2 regions of the Shewanella sp. Iso12 genome follow, and region 2 is predicted to be linked to the other one. Evidence: riboswitches for the same ligand, from Rfam matches in the RefSeq annotation. Region 2 holds a riboswitch; the other holds the start of a gene.
The links. Region 2 has a riboswitch for cobalamin ahead of HCX89_RS19365 (TonB-dependent receptor). Riboswitches for the same ligand answer to the same signal wherever they lie in the genome.

Region 1: another riboswitch for cobalamin. It lies ahead of HCX89_RS11430 (ABC transporter ATP-binding protein); the one in region 2 lies ahead of HCX89_RS19365 (TonB-dependent receptor).

Annotation. Positions count from the first base shown of each region.
Region 1 covers NZ_JAAUHW010000005.1:144,722-156,957, forward strand. Annotated here, with positions in the region: gene metH (methionine synthase) at 196-3,915, opposite strand; gene HCX89_RS11425 (histidine phosphatase family protein) at 4,157-4,915, shown strand; cobalamin riboswitch at 4,984-5,121, shown strand; gene HCX89_RS11430 (ABC transporter ATP-binding protein) at 5,220-6,161, shown strand; gene HCX89_RS11435 (iron ABC transporter permease) at 6,158-7,228, shown strand; gene cobT (nicotinate-nucleotide--dimethylbenzimidazole phosphoribosyltransferase) at 7,246-8,310, shown strand; gene HCX89_RS11445 (adenosylcobinamide-GDP ribazoletransferase) at 8,310-9,086, shown strand; gene cobU (bifunctional adenosylcobinamide kinase/adenosylcobinamide-phosphate guanylyltransferase) at 9,083-9,679, shown strand; gene HCX89_RS11455 (cobyric acid synthase) at 9,754-11,388, shown strand; gene cobO (cob(I)yrinic acid a,c-diamide adenosyltransferase) at 11,378-11,992, shown strand; gene HCX89_RS11465 (hypothetical protein) at 12,193-12,236, shown strand, end outside.
Region 2 covers NZ_JAAUHW010000014.1:87,156-99,391, forward strand. Annotated here, with positions in the region: gene metE (5-methyltetrahydropteroyltriglutamate--homocysteine S-methyltransferase) at 1-993, opposite strand, end outside; gene HCX89_RS19350 (LysR family transcriptional regulator) at 1,159-2,061, shown strand; gene HCX89_RS19355 (HDOD domain-containing protein) at 2,110-2,832, opposite strand; gene HCX89_RS19360 (GDSL-type esterase/lipase family protein) at 2,977-3,597, opposite strand; gene HCX89_RS19365 (TonB-dependent receptor) at 3,695-5,644, opposite strand; cobalamin riboswitch at 5,736-5,929, opposite strand; gene HCX89_RS19370 (DUF805 domain-containing protein) at 6,070-6,417, opposite strand; gene HCX89_RS19375 (DUF3592 domain-containing protein) at 6,691-7,947, opposite strand; gene rihA (pyrimidine-specific ribonucleoside hydrolase RihA) at 8,095-9,033, shown strand; gene rbsK (ribokinase) at 9,037-9,942, shown strand; gene HCX89_RS19390 (DUF2059 domain-containing protein) at 10,011-10,532, opposite strand; gene azu (azurin) at 10,741-11,208, shown strand; gene HCX89_RS19400 (YdcH family protein) at 11,618-11,854, shown strand; gene HCX89_RS19405 (hypothetical protein) at 11,938-12,236, opposite strand, start outside.

The sequences.
Region 1 (12,236 bases), on a different contig from region 2:
GAGACAACCTCATTAAAAGTAATCCCAGTTTCAGGTTCTTGCAAAAAGCACCAGCTTACGGGCGAAGGAGAGATACAGTAAGTGTTTGATGAGTATGGCTGTTATCAAAAATGTGGAACGGTCTTGAATTCAGGGATCCTCACCCGAATAGGCGAGAGCCCCTGAACAGCTCAGTTGTTCGCTTAAGAGCCTCTTTTACTCAGGATCATAATCCAATACGGGGGCCAGCCATTTTTCGGCTTCGGCGACTGTCATCCCTTTGCGGCGGGCGTAGTCTTCCACCTGATCTCGGCCTATGTTGCTTACCCCAAAATAGCGTGATTGCGGGTGCGCAAAGTACCAGCCGCTGACCGCCGCCGTGGGGTACATGGCAAAGCTCTCGGTAATCTTGAGGTCGATACACTCATCTGGCTTAAGAAGCTGCCAAAGCAGACCTTTTTCCGTGTGGTCCGGGCAGGCAGGGTAGCCTGGAGCCGGGCGTATGCCCTTGTACTTTTCACGAATAAGCGCCTCGTTATCCAGGTTTTCTTCGCTGGCATAACCCCAGAACTCCTTCCGCACCCGCTCGTGCATCCGCTCGGCGAAGGCTTCGGCCAGGCGGTCGGCCAGACACTTGAGCATGATGGCGCTGTAGTCATCGTGGGCCGCCTCGAAACGGGCAATATGGGCATCGATGCCATGGCCGGTGGTGACCGCAAATCCCCCCATATAGTCGGCCACGCCGCTCTCTTTGGGAGCAACAAAGTCAGAGAGACAGAAGTTGTGGTTGCCCACTCGCTCCAGCTGCATCCGTAGATGATGGGTGGTCAGCAACACTTGGCTGCGAGAGTCATCTGTGTAGATCTCGATATCATCGAAGTTGACGCTGTTGGCGGGAAAGAGGCCGATAACGCCCTTGGCGGTGAGCCACTTCTCTTGGATGATTTGCTCCAGCATCGCCTTGCCGTCGGCATAGACTTTACGGGCCTCAGTACCAACGACTTCATCATCCAGTATTTGCGGGAAATGACCGTGCAACTCCCAGGCGCGGAAAAACGGCGTCCAGTCGATGCGATCGAGTAAGTCCTCCAGCGGATAGTCGTCAAACACCTGGATCCCCGGGGTGTTGGGCTTCACCGCTTGATAGTTGGCCCAGTCGTGGCTGCAGCGGTTATCCCGTGCTACCTGCAAGGGCACTATCTGCTTGCGCTTGGTCTGCGACAGACGCTTTTGGCGCATCATTTCATATTCGCGATAGGTTTCGTCTATGGTGGCCTGGCGGGTTTCATTGTTGATGAGCTTGCTGACCATGGGCACGGCGCGCGAGGCATCGGCAATATAGATGGCGCCATGGGGATAATGAGGCGCTATCTTCACTGCGGTATGGATCTTGGAGCAGGTGGCACCACCGATAATCGCCGGCAGGGTCAGACCTTCGCGCTCGAAGGTTTTAACGTTGTGCACCATCTCATCCAGGCTCGGGGTAATGAGCCCGGACATGCCTATGATGTCGACCTTCTCGGCTTTGGCGACTTCGATGATTTTCTCCACCGGCACCATGACACCGAGATCTATCACTTCATAGCCGTTACAGGCCAGCACCACCCCGACTATGTTCTTGCCTATGTCGTGAACATCGCCCTTGACCGTAACCATCAGCACCTTGCCGTTGCTCTGGCCTTCGACTTTTTCGGCTTCGATATAGGGGTTGAGATAGGCGACCGCCTTTTTCATCACCCGCGCGGACTTGACCACTTGCGGCAGAAACATCTTACCGGCGCCAAAGAGATCGCCCACCACGTTCATGCCGTCCATCAGCGGGCCTTCAATCACATCCAGCGGCCGCTTGGCCTGCAGGCGCGCTTCTTCTGTGTCGGCGTCTATGTATTCGGTGATCCCTTTCACCAGCGCGTGTTCCAGGCGCTTGTTGACCGGCAACTTGCGCCATTCGAGATCTTCTTTCTTGCCTGCGCCGCCCGGGCCACCGCGATACTTCTCGGCGACCTCGAGCAGCTGCTCTGTGTTACTGGAGTCGGCAACCGGGCAGGGCAGGTTGAGCACCACGGCCTCTACCTTCTGCTTCAGCTCAGGGTCGATATCGTCATAGATGGCCAACTGACCGGCGTTGACTATGCCCATATCCATACCCGCCTTGATGGCGTGATAGAGGAACACGGCATGAATGGCTTCCCGCACCGGGTTGTTGCCGCGGAAAGAGAAAGAAACGTTGGACACCCCGCCGGAAATCATCGCATGGGGCAGGTTGGCCTTGATATCTTCAATGGCGCCGATAAAGTCCACCGCATAGTTATCGTGCTCCTCTATGCCGGTGGCGATGGCGAAGATATTGGGGTCGAAGATAATATCTTCCGGCGGGAAGCCCACCTTATCCACCAGCACCCGGTAGGCGCGGGTACAGATTTCGGTTTTGCGCTCCCGTGTGTCGGCTTGGCCCTGTTCATCGAAGGCCATGATGATGGCGGCGGCGCCGTAGCGCTTCACCAGTTTGGCCTGTTCAATAAACTTGGCCTCGCCCTCTTTGAGGGAGATGGAGTTGACTATTCCCTTGCCCTGAATGCATTTGAGCCCGGCCTCAATCACCTCCCACTTGGAGGAGTCGATCATCACAGGCACCTTGCTGATATCCGGCTCTGAGGCGATAAGGTTGAGGAATTTCTGCATCATCTCGACCCCGTCGAGCATGCCCTCATCCATGTTGATATCTATGATCTGGGCGCAGTTTTCTACCTGGTCACGGGCCACCTCCAGCGCGGTTTCGTACTGGCCTTCTTTGATTAACTTGAGAAACCGGGCCGAGCCGGTGACATTGGTGCGCTCGCCCACATTCACAAACAGGCTGCTTGCATCTATGGTCAGGGGTTCCAGTCCGGAGAGGCGACATGCCACCGGCAGCTCAGGCAGCGGCCTTGGTGCGTGAAGGCTAACGGCTTCAGAAATCGCCTTGATATGCGCAGGCGTGGTGCCACAGCAGCCGCCGACAATATTGAGCAGCCCCTCTTCGGCCCAGGGGCCTATCACGCTTGCCATCTCCGCCGGAGTCTCGTCATAGCCGCCGAATTCATTGGGCAGACCGGCATTGGGGTGCGCCGAGACAAAGCACTCGCTGATACGGGAAAGCTCCTCGACATAGGGCCGCAGTTCTTTCGGGCCCAAGGCGCAGTTGAGGCCTATGCTCAGCGGCTTGATATGTCTGAGAGAATGGTAAAAGGCCTCTGTGGTTTGCCCTGTCAGGGTGCGGCCCGAGGCATCGGTAATGGTGCCGGAAATCATCACCGGCAACCTTTGGTCCAGTTTCTCGAACACATTTTCGATGGCAAACAACGCCGCCTTGGCATTTAGAGTATCGAAGATGGTTTCCACCAGGATGATGTCGGCGCCACCGGCGATCAGCGCCTCGGTAGATTCGCTGTAGGCCAATACAAGATCGTCGAAATGTATGTTGCGAAAGCCGGGGTCATTCACATCCGGGCTGATGGAGCAGGTGCGGTTGGTGGGGCCGAGCACCCCGGCCACATAGCGGGGAATACCGCTGGCGGCGGCCACCTCATCGGCCACTTCGCGGGCGATTCTGGCGCCTTGGTAATTGATCTCCGCCGCCAGGCTCTGCATCTCGTAGTCGGCCATGGCAATGGTGGTGGCGTTGAAGGTGTTGGTTTCTATGATGTCGGCACCGGCCAGCAGGTATTCCCTGTGAATGGTCTTGATGATCTCGCTCTGGGTCAGTACCAGCAGATCATTGTTGCCTTTGACATCGCAATGCCAATCTTTGAAGCGCTCGCCGCGGTAATCGGCTTCTTCCAGCTTGTAGTCCTGGATCATGGTGCCCATGGCGCCATCTAAAATCAGGATCCGCTCTTCGAGGGTCTGTTTGAGCTTGAGCTCTGTCTGGCTTTGGGAGTGCTGGGAAGTCGCCATAGGGTTACCTTTCATACCTGTCTTATTGCTGTTTTACATTCGCGGCGCTTGGCATCCGCGACATCATCTCTGCCGACCTGACGCCCGGGACACTATCTGGCATGATAGCCAAAGGCGTGTGTGGGCGCGGAAAGTTATTTTGGACATTTATACGTATAGACGTCCATAATATACGGATTCCGGCGGCCTGCGGCAAGGTTAAATTGGCCCGGTAACCACCGGACTCTGACGGGAGAAGTGTGTGGCTGAACATAGGCAACTGAATATCTATCTGCTGCGGCACGGCGAATGTGAAGGCGGTGAGATTATCCGCGGCCGCAGTGATGTGGCCCTGAGCGATGAGGGCAAAGCGCAGATGTGGCGTAGCTGGCGGGCTATCAGTAGTGAGCTGGAGCAGTTGCCGAGTGCGCCCCAAAGCTTGGTGCTGCTGAGTTCTCCGGCCCAGCGTTGCCAGGCCTTTGCCGCCGAGCTCAAGGCCGATATGCCTGACTATTTCCCGGCGCCACTGCAGCAGCATGACTGGCTCTGGGAGCTGGACTTCGGTGACTGGGACGGCATGAAGGTGGCGAGTGTCTATCAGCAGCATAGCGAGGCGGCCGAAGCCTTCTGGCGTGACCCTGTGGCCAATACTCCGCCGGGCGGGGAATCGCTGCCAGCCTTTCGTAGCCGGGTGTTGGATGGCTGGCAGACTATGGTGCAGCGCTGGCTTGCTAGAGAGGCTAATTCTTCCGAAGGCTCTGGTTCAAAAGGCTCTGGTTCAAAAGGCTCTGGTTCCTCAGCAAGTGCCGATGCAGCGCTGATCCTGACTCACAGCGGAGTTATCCGGTTGCTGCTGGCCGAGATTTTGCTGCCAGGGCAAATGCCGCCTGCGGCAGTGTTCAACGCCTTGGAACTACCTTATGCGGCCTGGGTCAGAATAACCCTCTATGCCAGCCGTGATGCCAGCGGTGAAAGTGACCAGGAATGGCAGTGTTTCAGCAAGCTCCACTGGCCGCAATAGTGCTGCGCTATTGCGCCAGGCAATTGTGCCGGACGATAAAACCGGGATAATAACCCCAAATAGCCGCCAAGTGCGGCAGCAGCCAGGGTGTTGGCACCTTTGCAGGTGAACCAACCCAGGGAACCGGGAAAGCCCGGACTGTGCCCGCAACTGTGAGTCGCCGTTGGCGACGAGTCAGGAGACCTGCCCAGGCTGATAAACCAAACCAGAAACCCGGGCGGGTAAACCGGGGGAGCGAATAGATGATTCTTCCACTGCAGCCTGAGCCTTCTGCTGGTCACAGGCTCAATGTCGGGAGGCGGTTATGAGCCTGGCACTCAAGGTGCAACAGCTTAGCTGGCTTCCCGGTGGTCACATCGTATTGGCCGATGTGGGTTTTGAGCTGCCAAGTGGCAAGATGCTCGGGCTCATAGGCCCCAATGGTGCCGGTAAGTCGAGCCTGCTGCGCTGCCTCTATCGTTATATCCGCCCGGACAGCGGTCAGATCCAGCTGTTTGGGCAGGATATCAATAGTTTGTCAGCCAAAGCTTTCGCCAAAGAGGTGGCCGTGGTGCTGCAGGATACCCCGGCCCAACTGGCACTGGATCTGACTCAATTAGTGGCCATGGGACTGACTCCCCACAAGGGGTTGTTTGATATGCCATCGGCGGCCGACAAGGCCCAGGTGCAGGCGGCATTGGCGCAGGTCGGGTTGCAGCACAAGGCCGCAGAGCCTTTCGCGCAGCTTTCCGGCGGTGAGAAGCAAAGGGCCTTGATTGCCCGCGCCATAGTGCAGCGCCCCAAGCTTTTGATCCTGGACGAGCCCACCAATCATCTGGATATCCGCTATCAGATCCAGATCCTCGAGCTGGTGCGCAGCCTGGGGGTCACGGTGATCGCCTCGATTCACGATCTCAATCTGGCCTCGGCCCTGTGTGACGAACTCTTGCTGTTGGATAACGGCCGCCGTATTGCCCACGGCTCGCCCCAGAGCGTATTGACCGAAGACAGAATTGCCGGTGTCTTCGGTGTCTGCTGCCAGGTGGGGACGCATCCGCAGTTGGGAAGGCCGCTGATCCACTACTTTTATGGCTATCAGTCGCCAGAGCCTGGTCACGGCAAGGCTGTAAGCTCGGCGGCTCTCGCTAGTGGCAAGGTTCACGGCGCTGCGATAGTCGAGCCTATGGCAGGGCCTGCCTCGGCCGAAACCTGTGTTGCCCACAAGGAAACTGACCGGCGCCCAGGCTCGGTGGGAGGTGGCGCATGAATACTTCCATGGTCGCACCGGGGCGCTCGCTTATTGGCTGGTTTCTCAAACCCTTGCCCAGACTTTACTGGTGCTGGCTGCTGTTGCTGCTCGGCACTGCGTTGACACCCTTGGCCGCCGCCGGTTTTGGCGCCGCCGATATCAGTCTCTTCGATGTGGCAAGAGTGATTGGCAAACACCTGCTGGGCGTGGGGGAGCCGTCCGCCATCAGCGAGCGTATTGTCTGGGATCTGCGCCTGCCGCGTATCTTGCTGGCCTTTATCGCCGGCAGCGGTCTGGCATTGTCGGGTTATGTATTGCAGGCGGTGACCCGCAACCCGCTGGCTGATCCTTACCTGTTCGGTATCAGCTCGGGCGCCAGCTTCGGCGCCGTGGTCTCGGTCGCCCTGGCGACCGGCCTTGGGCTGAGTTCGGCCATCTCCGGGGTATCGCTGCCGCTGGGAGCCTTTATCGGTGCCAGTTTGGCTGTGCTTATGGTACTGCTGCTCGCGGGCAGGAATATCGGCAACCAGATAGAGCGAATGTTGCTCTCCGGGGTCGCCATCTCCTTTATGTTCAGTGCCCTCACCAGCCTGATCTTGTATTTTTCCACCCCGCAGGCTACCACCTCCTTGCTGTTTTGGAGCCTGGGCAGTTTTGCCCGCGCCAGTTGGGATGGGCTTGGACTGCCCACTCTGGTGGTGCTGGCGGCCTTGCTGGTGATCCTGGCCTTCAAGCGCCAGGTACTGGCGATGCTTGCCGGTGATGAAACCGCCCACACTCTGGGAATAAGGGTGCAAAGGCTCAGGGTTTCCATGCTGCTGTTATGCTCGATTATTACCGCCACTCTGGTGGCCCACTGCGGCGGGATTGGTTTTGTGGGGCTGATGGTGCCTCATATTGTTAGGTTGTTGCTGCCGGGGCAGCACCCCATGGTGCTGACGGCACTGGCGGGCGGCCTGTTTATGGTTTGGGTCGATGTGCTGGCTCGCAGCATACTGCCCACCCAAGAGCTGCCGGTGGGGGTGATCACCTCGGCCATCGGCAGTCTGTTTTTCCTGATGGTGCTGCGTAAACGCGGCCAATAACGATAAGAGAGGGAAGGATGTACCAGGTAGCAGCAATCAATCACGCGCTGGATGACGCGATTCAGGCCCGCATAGACAACAAGACCAAACCCCTGGGCGCTTTGGGTGAGTTGGAGGCTTTGGCGCTGCAATTGGGGCGCATTCAGCTCGGTTCCGCTACTGATGAGTTGGTCATCCGCCGTCCCGTGATGCTGGTGTTTGCCGCCGACCATGGTATTGCCGCGGCCGGGGTGTCGATTGCCCCCAGCGAGGTGACCACCCAAATGGTGCTCAACTTTGTTGCCGGCGGCGCCGCCATCAATGTGTTTTGTCGCCAGACCGGCTTCGAGCTGGAGGTGATTGACTGCGGCATTCTCAGCCCCTTGGGGATCCCCGAGGTTACAGAGCAGCGTCTGGGCGCCGGTACCGGGCCTATCCACAAACGCGCCGCCATGACTCTGGGCGCTGTGCATCAAGGGTTTGCCATGGCGCGCACCTTGGTAAAACGCCATATCGATGCCGGCAGCAACCTGCTGGCGCTGGGGGAGATGGGAATAGGCAACACCTCTTCTGCCGCCGCCGTGATGGCCGCCCTGACCGGCCTTCCTGTGAGTGAATGTGTCGGCCGCGGCACCGGTATAGATGCCGCGACGCTTAAGCGCAAATGCCTGCTGATAGAGCAGGCACTGCTGCTGCACCACTGCGAGCTGACCGAGCCGCTCAGTATCCTCGCCTGCCTGGGTGGCTTTGAAATAGTGCAGATGACAGGAGCCATGTTGGCGGCGGCCGAATTTGGCGTGCCCGTGCTGGTGGACGGTTTTATCGCGTCGACAGCGGCGCTGGCGGCTGTGCGTTTGGCGCCGGGGGTGAGGGATTATCTTATTTTTGCCCATGAGTCTGAAGAGCGCGGCCACAAGTTGCTGCTCGAGGCCATGTCCGCCAAGCCTTTGCTGCGGCTTGGGCTCAGGTTGGGCGAAGGCTCGGGCGCGGCGCTGGCGCTGCCTTTGGTGCAGGCGGCGGCCAACTTCTACAACCAGATGGCCAGCTTTGGTGAAGCCGGGGTCGACAAGGTGGTAGAGCCGGCTACCCAAGAGGTGTTCTGATGGGATTCTGGCTCGGGCAGCTGCGGCTGTTTTTGATCGCAATAGGTTTTTTCACCCGTATTCCTGTGCCCAGCGCCCTGACGGTGGACAGCGACAGCCTCAACAAGGCCAGCCGCTACTTTGGCCTGGTGGGCGTGGTGGTGGGCTTGATCTCCGCCTTGGTGTTGTTGCTGGCCGCCGGCATATTGCCAAGCTCCATCGCCATAGTGCTGGCGATGATTAGCAGTGTGCTGGTTACCGGCGGTTTTCATGAAGATGGCCTGGCCGATACCGCCGATGGTTTCGGCGGCGGTTGGCGGGTTGAAGACAAACTGAAAATCATGAAAGACAGCCGCCTTGGCAGCTATGGCGCCTTGGCATTGGTGTTGGTGTTGTTGCTCAAGTACCAGTTACTGCTGGAGTTAGCACTTTACGACATCAACCAGGCGGCGCTGGCCCTGGTATTGGCGCACTGTGTCAGCCGGGTGACGGCGGCCAGCATTATCTTCAGCGAAACCTATGTTCGCGACGAGGGCAAGAGCAAACCTTTGGCGCAGCAGCAGGGGCTCAATGAGTTGGGTATTTTGCTGCTGACTGGAATTGTGCTGACGGCACTGCTGTCCACCACGCTGCTGTTCTGGCTATTGCCGACCATGTTGCTGCTGCGTTGGGCCCTGGTATTCTGGTTCCGGCGCCAGATTGGCGGTTACACCGGCGATACCCTGGGAGCGGCGCAGCAGGTGAGTGAGCTGGTGGTTTATATGCTGTTGCTGGCATTGGGGGGCAGCCCGGCATGATCCATCTTATTCTGGGTGGTGCCCGCAGCGGCAAGAGTGGTTACGCCGAGCGGCAACTGGCCGACTTGTGCCCGGCCAATGTCCGCCCCTGGTATCTGGCAACAGCCGAGTCCGCCGATGAGGAGATGGCTCGGCGTATCGCCCACCATCAAACTGCGCGCCAAGGTGGCAGCCTCGAATGGCAGTTGGCCGAGGTGCCGCTCGATTTGGCCAAGGCGCTTGGGCAGCGCTCAGGCTCTGGAGCGCCGGTATTGGTAGACTGCCTGACGCTTTGGCTCAGTAACCAGCTCTGCTTTGGTGCCGATATGGCTAGCGAACGCGCGGCCTTGCTGCAGGCGGTAGCCGGATTTGACGGCGATCTGCTGTTGGTGAGCAACGAAGTTGGCTCCGGCATAGTGCCGCTTGGGGAGCTGAGTCGGCGTTTTGTGGATGAGGCCGGTTGGCTCAATCAGGCGCTGGCCGCCAAGGCCGATAGAGTCACTCTGGTGGTCGCCGGTTTACCGCTGGCGTTAAAGCCTGTGAGCTCTGATAGCAGTGGCTCCCTAGGCTTGAGTGCTTCGGGTACAAGCCCGGATCCGCGGGGCAAGGCATGAGTAACCCAGTACCCCATAATGGCGCAGAACTTAAAGCTGAATTTTCGGCTCTGGCCCGGCCTGGCCGCAGCCTTATGGTGCAGGGCACCACTTCGGATGCCGGTAAGAGCACCTTGGTAGCCGGACTCTGCCGGGTGTTTCATCGTCATGGTCAGCGAGTGGCCCCCTTCAAGCCGCAAAATATGGCACTCAACAGCGCCGTCACCCGGGATGGCGGTGAAATTGGCCGGGCCCAGGCGCTGCAGGCGGTGGCCGCCGGTCTTGAGCCGAGAATCGACTTCAACCCGGTATTGCTTAAACCCAGCTCAGATACCAAGGCGCAGGTGATTATTCAGGGCAAGGCGCTGACCAGCCTGGAAGCCGCCGCCTTTTTCGGCCCCGAGAGTCGTGACTATAAAGCCGCTGCCATGCAGGCGGTGTTGGCATCCTGGCACAGGTTGCAGCAGGAGTTTGACTGGCTGTTGGTAGAAGGCGCCGGTAGCCCGGCCGAAATCAATTTGCGCCAGGGCGATATTGCCAATATGGGCTTTGCCGAAGCGGTGGACTGCCCGGTGATCCTCATCGCCGATATCGACAAGGGCGGGGTATTTGCCCACCTGGTCGGTACCTTGGCCCTGCTGTCCGAGAGTGAGCAAGCTAGGGTAAAGGGCTTTGTGATCAATCGTTTTCGCGGTGATATCTCATTGCTGCAGTCCGGGCTGGATTGGCTCGAGGCTCACACCGGCAAGCCGGTATTGGGCGTATTGCCCTACCTCGATGCCCTGCATCTGGACGCCGAAGATGCACTGGTGCAAACAACTGCTCAGTCTCAGGCTGCTACCGAGCAGGCGGTAACAGCTCAATCAGCACGAGCTCAATCTGAAACAACTCAATCTGAAAGAACTGGGACGCGACTGCGAGTCGGCGTCTTGGTGTACCCCAGGATCAGCAACCATACCGACTTTGACCCGCTGCGGCTGCATCCGGATATCGAGTTTTATTATATAGGGCCGACCCATCAGGGCGAACTTCCAGGGCTGGATCTCCTGCTGCTGCCCGGCAGCAAGAATGTGCGCGCCGACCTGGCTTTTATCCGCCAACAGGGCTGGGATAAGGGCATAGCCCGTCATCTGCGCTATGGCGGCAAGCTTATGGGTATCTGCGGCGGCTTTCAGATGCTGGGGCAGAGCATTGCCGACCCCTTGGGACTGGAAGACTTGCCCGGTACCAGCCAAGGGCTGGGCTACCTGCCACTCACTACCGAGCTGCAAGTCGAAAAACAGCTGCTCAATGTCAGCGGTACCCTGAGGCTTGGGCAATCATCGGCATCAGTCTCCGGTTATGAGATCCACTGCGGAGCATCGCGGATCCCTGACAGATGCACCCAGCCACTGTTGCTTAATGAGCGAGGCAGTGACGCCAACTGTGTCAGCGCCACTGAGCCTGCAAAAATCACTGAGCCTGCAAAAACCACAGCACCCCGCAACGAAGGTCTGCTGTCGGAGGATAATCAAATTCTCGGCAGTTATTTGCATGGCCTGTTTGACAGCCCTGAGGCCTGTGAACTGCTGCTCACCTGGGCCGGGATGACGGCGCCACAGGGCCGCACAGTGGATATCAATCAGCAGCGTCAGCAACAGCTGGATCGTTTGGCCGATGTGCTGGAGCAACATCTGGATTTCAATAAAATAATCAACATATTCAAAGAGGAAGACCAGGGTGACCGATAATAATCAAACCGATATCAAGGCAGAGCGTCATAAACAGCGGCAGCAGAAAGTGAAAGCGGCGGTGGATGCCAAAATCGCGGCCGCCACCGAAGAGAAGGGCATACTCCTGGTAGTCACAGGTAACGGCAAGGGTAAGTCTACTTCCGGCTTTGGCACTCTGGCCCGCGCGGTCGGTCATGGCAAGCAGGGCGCCGTAGTGCAGTTTATCAAGGGCACCTGGGAGTGCGGTGAGCGCAAGCTACTGGAAGGCGCCGGGGTCAAGTTCGAAGTCATGGGCACAGGCTTTACTTGGGACACCCAGGACAAAGCCAAGGATATCGCCGCCGCCGAAAAGGCCTGGACGGCCGCCGAAAAATGGCTTCAGGATGCCAGCATAGACATACTCCTGCTCGATGAACTCACCTATATGGTCAGCTACCACTATCTGGATCTGCAGCGAGTGATAAATGCGTTGCAAAATCGTCCACCCATGCAGCATGTGATCATCACCGGCCGCAACTGCCACAGGCAACTGATTGAATTGGCAGATACTGTCAGTGAGGTGAATAGCGTGAAGCATGCGTTTGAGGCGGGGGTTAAAGCCCAGCCTGGTTTCGACTACTGATATTTCTTCTATTTCTTCCTGTTTGCGACCGTGGCGTTATTGTCTGCGTCGGCTCACCCAATCACATACTCATTGTATGCTCATGGGCTGAGCAACCTTGATGGCTTAGCCACAGCCGCAAACAGCTTGAAATAGGTGCATTGGTTTAGGGATTGAAGTGACTCATCTTTTCCCATTTTGATTTCTGTTCTGAGGGCTTTATGAATATCGATGACTTACTCAATGTTGTAGCAGAACAAGAATC
Region 2 (12,236 bases):
ATCCACCGGGGTATGCAACAGGGAGCAGGAAGTGGCGAGCCAGAGCCTGTCTCCCAGATCCCGCGCCAGTGGCGCCAACTGCTCGGCCACAAGATCCAGATCGGCGGCCCAGACGTTACGGCCGTTGATCACCCCAACCGACAACACCTGTTCGGGCGCCAATGCACCGACAAAGGCCTGCAACTGCTCGGGCGCGGTGACCAGATCCAGGTGAATACCCGCCACCGGCAGTGCCGACAACAGACTTTGATGGTGGGCTACAGTGCCGTAATAGGTTGCCAGCAACAGCTTGAGCGGCGCCGACTTGAGTACGCCGTAGGCCTGATTGAAGGCCTGTTGCCAGTTGTCATCCAGCTCAAGTGCCAGCGCAGGTTCATCCAATTGCACCCATTCAACACCCTGGGCGGCAAATCGGGCCAGAATGGCTTGATAACATTCCAGCAGCGCCGGCAGCAGTGTCAAACGGTCGAACTCTGAGCCCACTGTCTTGGACAGATACAGGAAAGTGACCGGCCCCAAGAGTACCGGCTTGGCAGTGTGGCCCAGCGCCCGAGCCTCGGTCACCTCTTCAAACAACTGTTCCCAGGCGATATCGAAGCGTTGATCTTCGCTGAGCTCAGGCACCAGATAATGGTAGTTGGTGTTGAAGTACTTGGTCATTTCAGACGCCGGCGCATGCTTGCCGCTGGGCGCTCGGCCACGGGCAATCCGGAACAGGGTATCGAGATTGACAGCGCCGCCGTCACGGTGACGCTCGGGGATTACCCCCAGAGTCGCACTCAGGGTCAGCACCTGATCATAGTAAGCAAAGTCACCGACCGGCAGCTGCGCCACCCCGGCATCGGCCTGCCACTGCCAGTGGGTACGCCTAAGCTCCCTGGCAACACTCTCTAATTCGGCCACGCTGGACTCACCGCGCCAATATTTCTCCAAAGCAAACTTGAGTTCACGTCGACGTCCGATACGGGGAAAGCCAAGACTATTTAATTGCATAATGTATACCATCCTCTATAAACTGTGCAGCAAGTGACTGGCGACGCCGAAACACAACAAATCAAACCGGGCGTCTGGACGTCTAGAAGTTTATTGTGCTAGTCTCAGCACAGGCAACCGAATTGAATTCAAGGGCAACATGAGCGGCATTCATGTGGAGAGGAAATGATAGAACTGAGACACCTTCGTACTCTGATAGCACTGAAAGAAAGTGGCAGTCTGGCCGGCGCGGCGAAGAAACGTTTTGTCACTCAATCGGCGCTGTCGCACCAGATTAAAGAGTTGGAGACCCGGATTAACTCCCAGGTATTTGTTCGCAAAAGCAAACCTCTGACCTTCACGCTTGAGGGCAGTCGCCTGCTGACCCTGGCAGAAGAGATACTGCCCCGGGTACAGGAAACCGAATTTGTGCTCAAACGCGGTCTATCTGGAAGCAGCGGTCCCTTGAAGGTGGGTATTGAGTGTCACAGCTGTTTTCGCTGGCTGATGCCTGTAATGGAAGCCTTTCATCAGTCTTATCCGGATGCCAATCTGGATCTCTCCAGCCGCCATCTGTTCGACTCTCTCAATGCGCTGGAAACCGGTGAGCTGGATATAGTGCTGACCTCAGATCCTGTGCCCGGCCATGCCCTTGCCTATCAGCATCTGTTTGATTTTGAAGTGAGACTGGTGATGGCCAAAGATCACCCTCTGGCAGGCAACAGCTATATTTTGCCGCAACAACTGGCCAGGGAACCTATTATCAGTTATCCAGTACCGCTGGAAAGGCTGGATATTTTCCGTCACTTCCTCGAGCCGGCCGGAGTGGTGCCCGGCCCACAAAAACGCTGTGATCTCACCAATGTGTTGCTGCAACGCATCGCCTGTAAAGAAGGGGTTGCGGCCTTGCCCAACTGGTCACTGACCGAAGCCCAGGGCTTGAGCCTGACCTCGGTGAAACTGGGGCAGGAAGGCCTGAAACGGCCGCTGTTCGGTGCCTACCGCCGCGACAGCAGCAATAGAGTGCAGCTGCAAAGGCTGCTGGAATTGATTGCCAAAGAGGGATTACAGCGTCAAGACAGACACTGACTGAGCGGCTGCCACCGCGCCTGAAAGTCGGCGGCAGTCACAAAGCATCTAGAGAGGATTCAGCAACAGACCGCGCTGGGACAATACCCTTCTCAGTACCAGTCCGGGTGAATTGGGATCCCGGGTCTGTCTCAGGTTATGGGCGACCATAAACTCGCTTTGCAGCTCATCATCCAACCCCAGAGATTCAAAAGCTTCCACCGTCAGCGTCTGCTGCTGGGTCTCTATCAGGGTCTTGATAATGCCCAGCGGGAAGCACTGCTCGGCTTCGGCGTTGAGATAGGCAAACGCCGTCAGGGCAATAATCTGACCAAAGACGCTGAACAGTGCCAGAGTCTGCACTTCATCCGCGTCTATCTGTACCCCTTGCATCTGATGCAAGCTGTCCACCGACTCGGTCGCCACAGACTCAGTCAGGCGCCAATAGCCAAGTACCAGTTTACGGTATGGCTGCGGCAGTTCATCGAGCCGCTCTTTGAGATAAAAGCTAAAGGCATAACGGTAGATATTGACCTGTCCCAGACGCACCAATGCATCCTTGAGGCTGCGGTTTGGCTGAACGGAAGGAGAGAGCGCATTATTGCTGCGCCACAGCAGATGAGCTGCCAGAGCGGGATCGGTCGCGACAATATCGATCACATTGCGAATATCGCCATCAGCAATAATGGCCTTCTTAAGCGGGATCAGGATGCCGCGGCGCCCTATCACCTGCTCTTCGTTGGCAATAATGGCACGCACTTGAGTAAAAACCTGCTGCTCAAGATCTGTCATGTGATTCTTTAAACCTGTTGTTATTTATTATGGAGGCACTATTGCCATTTATTATGGCAGAGAATTTACCCATAAAACGCCCACCAGGGTCAAGTTGAATCGATAATTAGCCCGGTTTTTGCCAAATAGAATCAAAAAGTAGCATCAAAAAGCGCCCGCCTCCTGCAGCCTGGAGAAGATGACTTGTGCCAAACGCGAATACCCCTGTTGATTGAGATGCACAGTATCGGACTTGAGCTCGTTTGAACGCAGCAGCTCAGACAGAGTCTGTTCCAGCAAGATGGCGCCGTGCTTGTCGGCCAGTTCGGCATACAAAGGCAGGGGGGACAGCAGCAGGCTCTTTTGCGGCACAGCCAGCAGCACTACCGGAATTTGCCGGGCTTTGGCCTCAAGTAACATGGCCTCAATGTTTTGCGCCAATTGCGCCTGGCTACGACCGCGGAGAATATCGTTACCGCCTTCGAGCAAAATAAGCAGATCCGGCTTGGTTTCATCCAGCAGTGCCGGCAAACGCTCAAGCCCGGCAGCAGATTGCTCACCGGAAATTCCGGCGTTGATCACCTCACAACGGCACAACTCGGCCAGACGGCTGGGATAATCCTGCCCGGCCTTGGCACCAACGCCTTGGGTCAGGCTGTCACCGAAGGCCAGCAGTTTGCCATTGCTGCCGATATAAGCCAGCTTGGGCTCGGAGCAAGCCAACAAAAGCAGCGACAACAGGGCTATGGCCACGCCTCTCAAACCATATCTAAAATCAGCTTTCATATTTCGACTCTTGCCTCCTTGTCGGTGAGTACTTTCCAACTAAAACAGATAGAAATACGGGCAGAAAAAAGCCGGGAAACCCCGGCTTTCTATGCTATCAGAAGCGATAGCTGACGCTGAATCTCAGCGCACGGCCGCTTCCCGAGTAATAACCATCGCCCCAGGTACTGAAATAACCTGAGCTGGCGTATTGCTTGTCAAACAGGTTGTCGACCCTCAGGCTGGCAAGCCAGGCATCACGGCTGTAGTTAAGGGCGATATTCCCCAGCCAATAGCTGTCCAGTTTATCGTGCTGATTGCCATTGTCACCCTCCATATATCTGTCACCCAGATACTGGCCCTCGACAAACAGCTGCCAGTGCTGACCAAAGTCCACACTGGTGTAGACACGCCCGGAATGCTCGGCCACCCAGGAGAGAGATTTGCCTTTGTTGGCGCCTTCAGTAAATTCGGCATCGATATAGTTGTACTCAAGTCCCAACTGCAGCATTTCATTGAGCTGCCAGTCCCAGTCGAGGCTGGCGCCATAACGGCGGGAAGCATCGGCGTTGACGTTGGCGCCGGGGAAAGCACCGCCGATAGGCATATCGGCGCTGGGGTCAAAGACAATTTCATCTTCCAGCGACAGTCGGTACAGGTTCAGACGCAGGCTCTGGTTGCTCAAGGTCCAATCCCAGCCGGCTTCAATGGAACGGCCGGTCTGCGGCTTGAGGCCGACGACTGTTGGCGGCGTATAAGCTTGCTCATCGACCTTGGCGAAACGGAAACTCTCATCACCGCGAAGATAGAATCTGTGGCCTTCCAGCGGCCGATAGTTGAGCCCAAACTCGAGCGCGTGAGCGTCTTCATCCAAATCTATGCCATTGGGGTAAATCTGACCGTCCTTGAGTTCATCCTTGACCTTGGCATAGCGCCCGCCCACCACATAGCTCAGGCTGTTAGTCAGCGGCACATTGGCCTGCAGATAGGTGCTGGTCATGGTTTGGGTGTTACTGCGCTGCATATAACTGAGATCGAACTCGGTTTCACCCCGTTGAATATCGGCGCCTATGACTATGCTCAGCTCACCACTGCGGGTCTGATAACGCCCCAGCGCCTTGGGATTGAATTCCAACAGCGAGCGCTCGTTACGACCTGGGCTGCCATAGCTGACACTGGACACCAGAGTATCGCTGTAGTTGAGGTCCGCAGCCAGGGCCCAGTTAGCGTGCACCTGGCGCTGGAGATGAGCACGCCAGGCAGAAGTCATCTCATGGTTGTAATCACCCGGCGTCGATGTCGCCTGGCGTGGGTCGGCTTCAAACTGAGCTTGGGTCAGTGAACCTGGAGTCTGGCGCTTGTTATCGTAGTAACTGCCTTCGACAAAGAAGTTGGTCGACTCTGAATCATATTGCAGACGCCCCAGCACAGAACCGGTTTCGTTGGCATTGTTTCTACGGTAGTTGTCGCTCTCGTTGTAAGCAGCTGCCAAATAGTAGCGCCAGTTGTCATTGATGGCGCCGGACAGATCCCCACGGCCTTCGTAGGTGTCAAAACTGCCACCTGAGAGGGTCAGGTTGCCACCGCTGGCACTGGGCGCCTTGGTGATAATATTGATCACTCCGCCGACGGCCTGATCACCATAGAGCACCCCGGCGCTGCCGGAAAGGATCTCTACCCTTTCAATCTGATTGACCGCAATGGCACTCAGGCTGGGGGCGGCAATATCGATATTGTTGAGTCGGCGACCATCTATCAGTATCAGGGTGTTATTCACCGCCTGGCTGGAAGAGAAACCGCGCATCGCCAGCACAGGCCCTGAGTTATTGTCCGATATTTGAATGCCACTGCGGCCACGCAGCAACTCGCTCAGATTACTGGCACCGCTTTGCTGAATATCGGCGGCATCTATGACCACCACATTGGCGGCAATATTGAGCGGCGTGTCATCCTGACGGCCAATGACCACCAGCTGTTCATCCACGGCCTGGGTTGTAGCACTCGCCATGACGGGAACTGAGGTAAATGCACCGCAGAGCAGCGCGAGATGATTTAGTTTGAAACCCATTTTCCTTTGACTCCTGAAAGGGAAACGGGGCAAGAGTGCCACGGCAGGGAGAGCCCCTTGGCTGCCGCATTTCGAGATCTGCCCACCGAAATCATCGAAATACCTCCAGGGCCGGTCTCCGGACTTTGGCTATGCGGTTGACCGCGCAAGACCCGGCTTTTATGACGCCACTTGGGCGCGCCTGTCTCTCACCATTTACCGTTGCGGGGGCAGTGCCGGATTCTCACCGGCTTCCCGATTATCCCCGGTCTTTCATTCCGGGGCACCACGAGAGGTTGACTGAAATACTGTGCTGTCATTCCCGGCCTGACCGAGAGCGGGCATTATAGACGTCTATATGGATGAATGTCTAATTTTGACGACGACTGACCGCCGCAGATTTACCCTGAAAACAAAAAGGGAGCCGAGGCTCCCTTTCCATTATCTTAACCCAGCTCTTTGGGGTTACTGCCAAAGCGGTTGTCACCCACTTCGCTGTCCTGGCAGTAGAAGACCAGCAACACTATCCAACCTATGATAGGGATAAATGCCAACAACTGCCACCAACCACTGCGGTCAGTGTCGTGCAGACGACGCGCGGCAACCGCAATAGATGGCAACAACAGGCCCAAAGAATAAATCAGCCCCAGCACTGTGGTACCCAGCGCATAGTCAATAGCACTGACAACCAGGCTGAAAATGATATAGAACAGAGTGAACATCCAGTATTCTGTCCGACGGGCCCGACCGGTAAAGTCGGCGTATTTTTTGATGGCTCCGATGAAATGTTCCATGTTTTCTCCCAATAACAGATCCAAGATCCGATAACGCCGCACCAATTATTGAATGGCTTAAGGCGACCAAAGTTTCATCAGAGTTTCTTACTCCCTGAAACAGCAAACAATTTTAACATACCTGAATGAACTGCAAAGTGACAGAAAAGAGATTTACCTTCCATCCGCCACAAAATCAGAGATATCTCACCCAGTCAGTCGTCATTGGTTTACAAATATCGCCATATTCATAGCCATAAATAGCCATGAACAGCCAGCCGGCGCTTTTTCATCTTATCTGCTCAGCGTAAAACCACGGCTGGCGGCCAGCACCTGGATATCGGTTTCAATCTGTGCCAGCTGTGTCTGACGCTTTCGACCTATTGCCCCTGAGTTAAACTTGGATGCCAGGTTGCCAAGAATATAGCGCCAATGCAGCGCTTGTTTTTTACGCTGTTTACGGCTCAAAGGATTCAGTGGCGGCTGCGCTGCGAGCGCCTTGAGCAAGGCTGCAGCGGCGCTGAACCAAACATCGGGCAGCGATTCCAGGTTGTTAAAAAGCCATTCCAGGCAAACCAAGCGGCTCAATTCGGTGTGGGCAAATCCTTTGTTGCTCAAAGGCATTTGCCGCTCCAGCAACAAGGCGTTGAATTGCTTTTGAATTTCAGCACTCCAGGGTTTGCGTTGCAGCTCGGCCAGGTGCTGGGAGAAGACCATCTTCGCCAGCTCATGCTCAGCAAACAGGCTGCGAATGCCATCGAGCAGTGCCAGGGTAAACTCAGGGTAGCGGCGGCCGAGCGCCAATTGCAGTGAAAGTTCGAGGCCAGAGACGCCCTCACCTTTACTTGGCGGCTCCCACTTGAGGCACACGGGGACAAACCAGGCAAGAAAACGCGTCTGCCATTCAGGCCTGGCGGCAATATAGCCAAGAGCATGCTGCCCCAAATAGCTACTGGCCGGGCTGGCCCGGTTGGCTTCAAGCAATGCCAGTAACTCGGCGGGGTTATCGGCCTCCAGTAACTGCTCAACTATTGGCGACAACCGCTCCCGAGCCCGAAGAAAGCGCAAACACTGGACCGTTTTACCCACAAACTTTCCGCCAATGGCCAGCGGCAATAGCGCGATTAGAATCCCCCACAGCTCGAGCCAGGTATTTTGCTGTTCTCGATAGTACTGGATATCGGTGCGCACTATGCCGGGCTCCTCAGGCAAATACCAAAGAATCACGGCTTCACCGACGCTTCTCGAATCGCAAAGCAGGCCTGGGGGATCCCAGATCTGATACTCGCTGCCGTTTGGCAACTGATAATGCACCTGGCAATCCCACTCATAACGGCCAAAACCCCAGCGCCCAGGGGACACGTAGTGTTGCTCACGCCGGGCAATATAACCTTGGGTCTCGACGCCTCGTTCGAGCAGGATATTCACTTCATACCAGGATTGGACACTCTCTTTGACAAAATAGAGCCCTAGAGCCGAGAACAGCCCGCCGGCAAGCGCAAAAAGGCCGATAATTATCAGATCTTCCCAGATTGCCCGTATCTTTCCCACCGGGTCCCCTTTGATTCAATCCTTTAAGGCCGCGGATTGTAGCAGATTTCAGCAATCAGTTGAGGAACACTTCACAGTTTGCCATCCGGTTCTGCGCGCGCCAAAGAGTCATGCTATGCTCGGGCAAATTGCTAAAGGAGTAACAGCATGAAACGCCCTATCATTCTCGACTGCGATCCCGGCCATGATGATGCCATCGCCTTGATCCTGGCCCTGGCCAACCCTGAGCTGGATCTGCTGGCCGTGACCACCAGCGCCGGTAACCAAACCCAGGAAAAAACACTCAACAACGCCATGCGAGTGCTTACTCTGCTGGGCAGAACCGATATTCCTGTGGCCAGCGGCGCCCCCAAGCCATTGGCAAGAGAGCTGATCATTGCCGACAGTGTTCACGGTGAATCCGGGCTCGATGGCCCAGAACTGCCGGATCCCGCCTTTGAACCTCAGCCGATGATGGCCTGGGAACTGATGGCAGAGAAAATCCGCCAAAGCAGCCAGCCGGTGACTCTGGTGCCCACGGGCCCCTTGACCAATATCGCTATTTTCCTGAGCGCCTATCCCGAACTCAAGTCCCGTATCGAGCAGATAGTGCTGATGGGTGGTGCCGCCGGTGTCGGTAACTGGACCCCTGCCGCCGAATTCAACATTTTTGTTGATCCTGAAGCGGCCGACATGGTGTTCAAGTCAGGGATCCCCATCGTCATGGCCGGTCTGGACGTGACCCATGAGGCGCAGATCATGGAAGAGGATGTAGCCCGTTTCCGCGCGATTCCCAACAAGGTTGCCAAGTGTGTTGCCGATCTGCTGGAGTTCTTTGTTATCTACCACAAGGATCCCAAGTGGGGCTTTGATGGCGCGCCGCTGCATGACCCCTGCACCATAGCCTGGCTGCTCAAGCCTGAGCTGTTCATCGGCTTGGACTGCCATGTGGCCATCGAAACCCAGAGCGAGCTGACTGTAGGGATGACGGTTGTCGACCGCTATCACTTAACCGGCAAGCCCGCCAACGCCAAGGTGCTGATGCATCTGGATCGTGAAGGCTTTGTGGATCTGCTGGTTGAAAGCCTCTACGCCTATCAGGATTAATACATGAGTAGACTAGTGATAATCGGCAGTGCCAATGCCGATCATGTGATGGAATTCAGTCACTTGCCCGAGCCAGGGCAAACATTGATGAGCCGCAGCTACCGTTTGGAACATGGTGGCAAAGGCGCCAATCAGGCAGTTGCTGTAGCCAGACTGGTGCAACCTGGCACCCGAGTGGACTTTATCTGCCATCTTGGGGACGACGCCATTGCCGATACCATGATCAAGAGTTGGTTGGACGATGGCATTCATCCTCAGGGCTTGAAGAAAGTGCCGGAAATGGCAACCGGCAGCGCAATGATTTTCATCGGCGATGGCGGTGAAAACTGTATTGGGGTGGCCGCCGGCGCCAACGCCAGCCTGGAGCCAGCCGATGTCCAATGTCATCAAGAGCTATTCGAAGGCGCCAGTTACCTGCTGGCACAGCTGGAAACGCCGTTGGAATCGGTCAAAGCCGCGCTGCAACTGGCCAAGCAACAAGACACAGTGACTATTCTCAACCCGGCCCCCGCCAGCACGCTGGCTGACGATGTGCTGGCCTTGGTGGATATCATCACTCCCAACGAAACTGAGGCAGAAGCCCTTACCGGTATCAAGGTGGAAGATGAAGCCGGCGCAGCCAAAGCCGCAGCCGCTCTGCAAGCCAAAGGGGTTGGCGCCGTGGTGATCACCCTCGGCAGCCGCGGCGCCTATGTGCGTCATCCCGAGTTTGAGGGCCTGGTGCCTAGCTACCCGGTCAAGGTACTTGATACTGTGGCCGCAGGAGATACCTTCAACGGTGCCCTGATGGTTGCCTTAAGTGAGGGACTGGCCATGGAACAAGCTGTGGATTTTGCCAATAAGGCCGCTTCCATAGCCGTGACCCGTCATGGCGCCCAGCGCGGTATTCCCTACCGCCGCGAGCTGTAATCACGCCGTTACCCGCCACAAAAACGGGAGTCATAGACTCCCGTTTTTTATGTTGACTGCTACTCAAATTATTCGCCTGGATTGGCCTCTCTGTGGGCCTGAAGCTTGGTGGCAAACTCCTGCTGCAGCTGCTCCATCTTAGGCAGCAGCCCCTGGCTCAGTGATTGAGTCACCATCATGGACTCCTGCATCACGGCCGGCATCTTGGCGACCATGGAGCGCCCAGTGTCACTGGCATAAAACGCCAGCATATCGGCAATTTCCTTGTCGCTGTAATGCTTGACATAAATATCGGTCAACGGCTGCTTCAGCTTGTCCCAGCCCAGCTCCTGCTTGAAGATCTGCGTACTCTTGCGGGCAAACTCTTCAAATAAAGGCTTTTCACTCTCCTTGATATTGAACTGTTGTTGCATGCCCAAAATCATCATTTCCATCTGGGTATAAGCCGTGTCCATCATGGAGTCCATCTGCATTTCCAGCAGTAACTGCTCCACCTGAGCCCGGCGAGCGCTGTCATCGGCCAACGCCAAAGGGCTGCTGAGCAATATGCCGCCCAGAACAAGAGATGACAAAAAACCAGGACCTTTCATGAGTGCCTCCGTGGCAAGTATTGATTCGGCTGTCAGTCTATCACAGCCCAAGCGACTGTCAGCTGCTCCAACCTCAGCTGACAGTTAAAATTCTGAGATTAATTCTCATTTAAGGGAAATGCCGTTATGATTGACCCAGGCGGGAGCCTGCGGGGCTCTCGTGCTGTCGAGAGAAATATCGACCCTAAAACCAGAAAAGGAATTGAAAATGAATAAGTTAACCAAGAGACTCGCGGGTATTGCCCTGTTGGGAGCCGGCGCCGTTATCAGCAGCACTGCCAGCGCCGACGAATGCAGCCTGACCATCACAGCCAACGATGCGATGCAATTTGATACCAAGGAATTAAGCGTTCCCGCCAGTTGCAAGACGGTAGAACTGACATTGACTCATTCCGGCACCCTGCCAGTGACAGCCATGGGCCATAACTGGGTTCTGAGCAAGAGCGCCGACATGCAGGGCATTGCTACTGATGGTATGGCAGCCGGCGCCGATGCCGCCTATGTCAAAGCCGGTGACGAGCGGGTGATTGCCCACACTCCTCTGGTTGGTGGCGGCGAATCTGTCAGCATCAGCTTCAGCACCGAAGGCATGACACCGGAAGAAAGCTACAACTTCTTCTGCTCCTTCCCCGGCCACTGGGCCGTGATGCAAGGCAGCTTCAGCATCAAAGGCTAAGCCTGCGCGCTTTGGGCCCGAATCAGGGCCCAAAGAAACATCTCTTTTCCCCTTCGCAAGACCCAATAGCCGCCTTTTCGCCAAATGAATCCGGGAACCCGGTGACGACTTGCCTGTCGCCTTATGGATGAAATCACCTATCAATATCGGCTTGCTTTCCAGCCATGGCTCATCACCTGCGGTGAGCTTTCGCACAGGCAGCCCTGCCACTAGGACAAATGTTGCGAAGCGACAAGTTCATTAGCACGAACCAGGGATGGTGAGCTGGCCGTTAATTGCTCACTTGCCACTAAACAGGATTATGGTTATTTGTCGACTTTCTGCGGATGACAGACAAAGCGCCGCTGGGTAGAGTAGGAATCAAGGCTTGAGCCTGTTTCGGCCAGGCACTATTTGAAGGAGAGAGCTTATGTTGGGCGAAAACCATGCGCTGATCCTGGAGTTTCCGGAGTACAAACAGAAAATCCATCAACTCAAGGAAAACGATCCTCACTTTCGCGAGCTGGCAGCCGAGTATCACGACCTCGACCATGAGATCCGTGGATTGGAAGAAAACTGTGTCCCCACGGCAGAAGAACGTTTCAACCAGTTGAAACTGCGCCGCGCCGAACTCAAGTCCTGGCTCTATCAGCAGTTACTGCGCTGATAACCCCAAATACAGAGGCCCTTGCAGCTTAAACCGCAGGGGCCCATGATCAAATCCTGATTAGCTCGATTCCGAGCCGGATCTTAAAGCCTATCCAGATGCAGGGCGTTGGCAAACTCCTGCAATTCACTGGCTTTAACCCCTTCCCCCGAGAGAGTGAACATGGCATTGCCATTGACTATCACAGTCAGCTCTGCCTCACCGGATTCATTACTGAGCATGGCGTTATGCCCCTGAACCTTGACCAGCTTGCCGCCGCTCATGGCTATCATAGATGGATTGGTCAGCATGGCCATAACAGACTGCAATAGGGGGGAGTCGAGCACCAGCTCTATCTCCAGTTGCGCACTGTCTTCTTTGTAGTAGTGGCGGCTGGCATTTA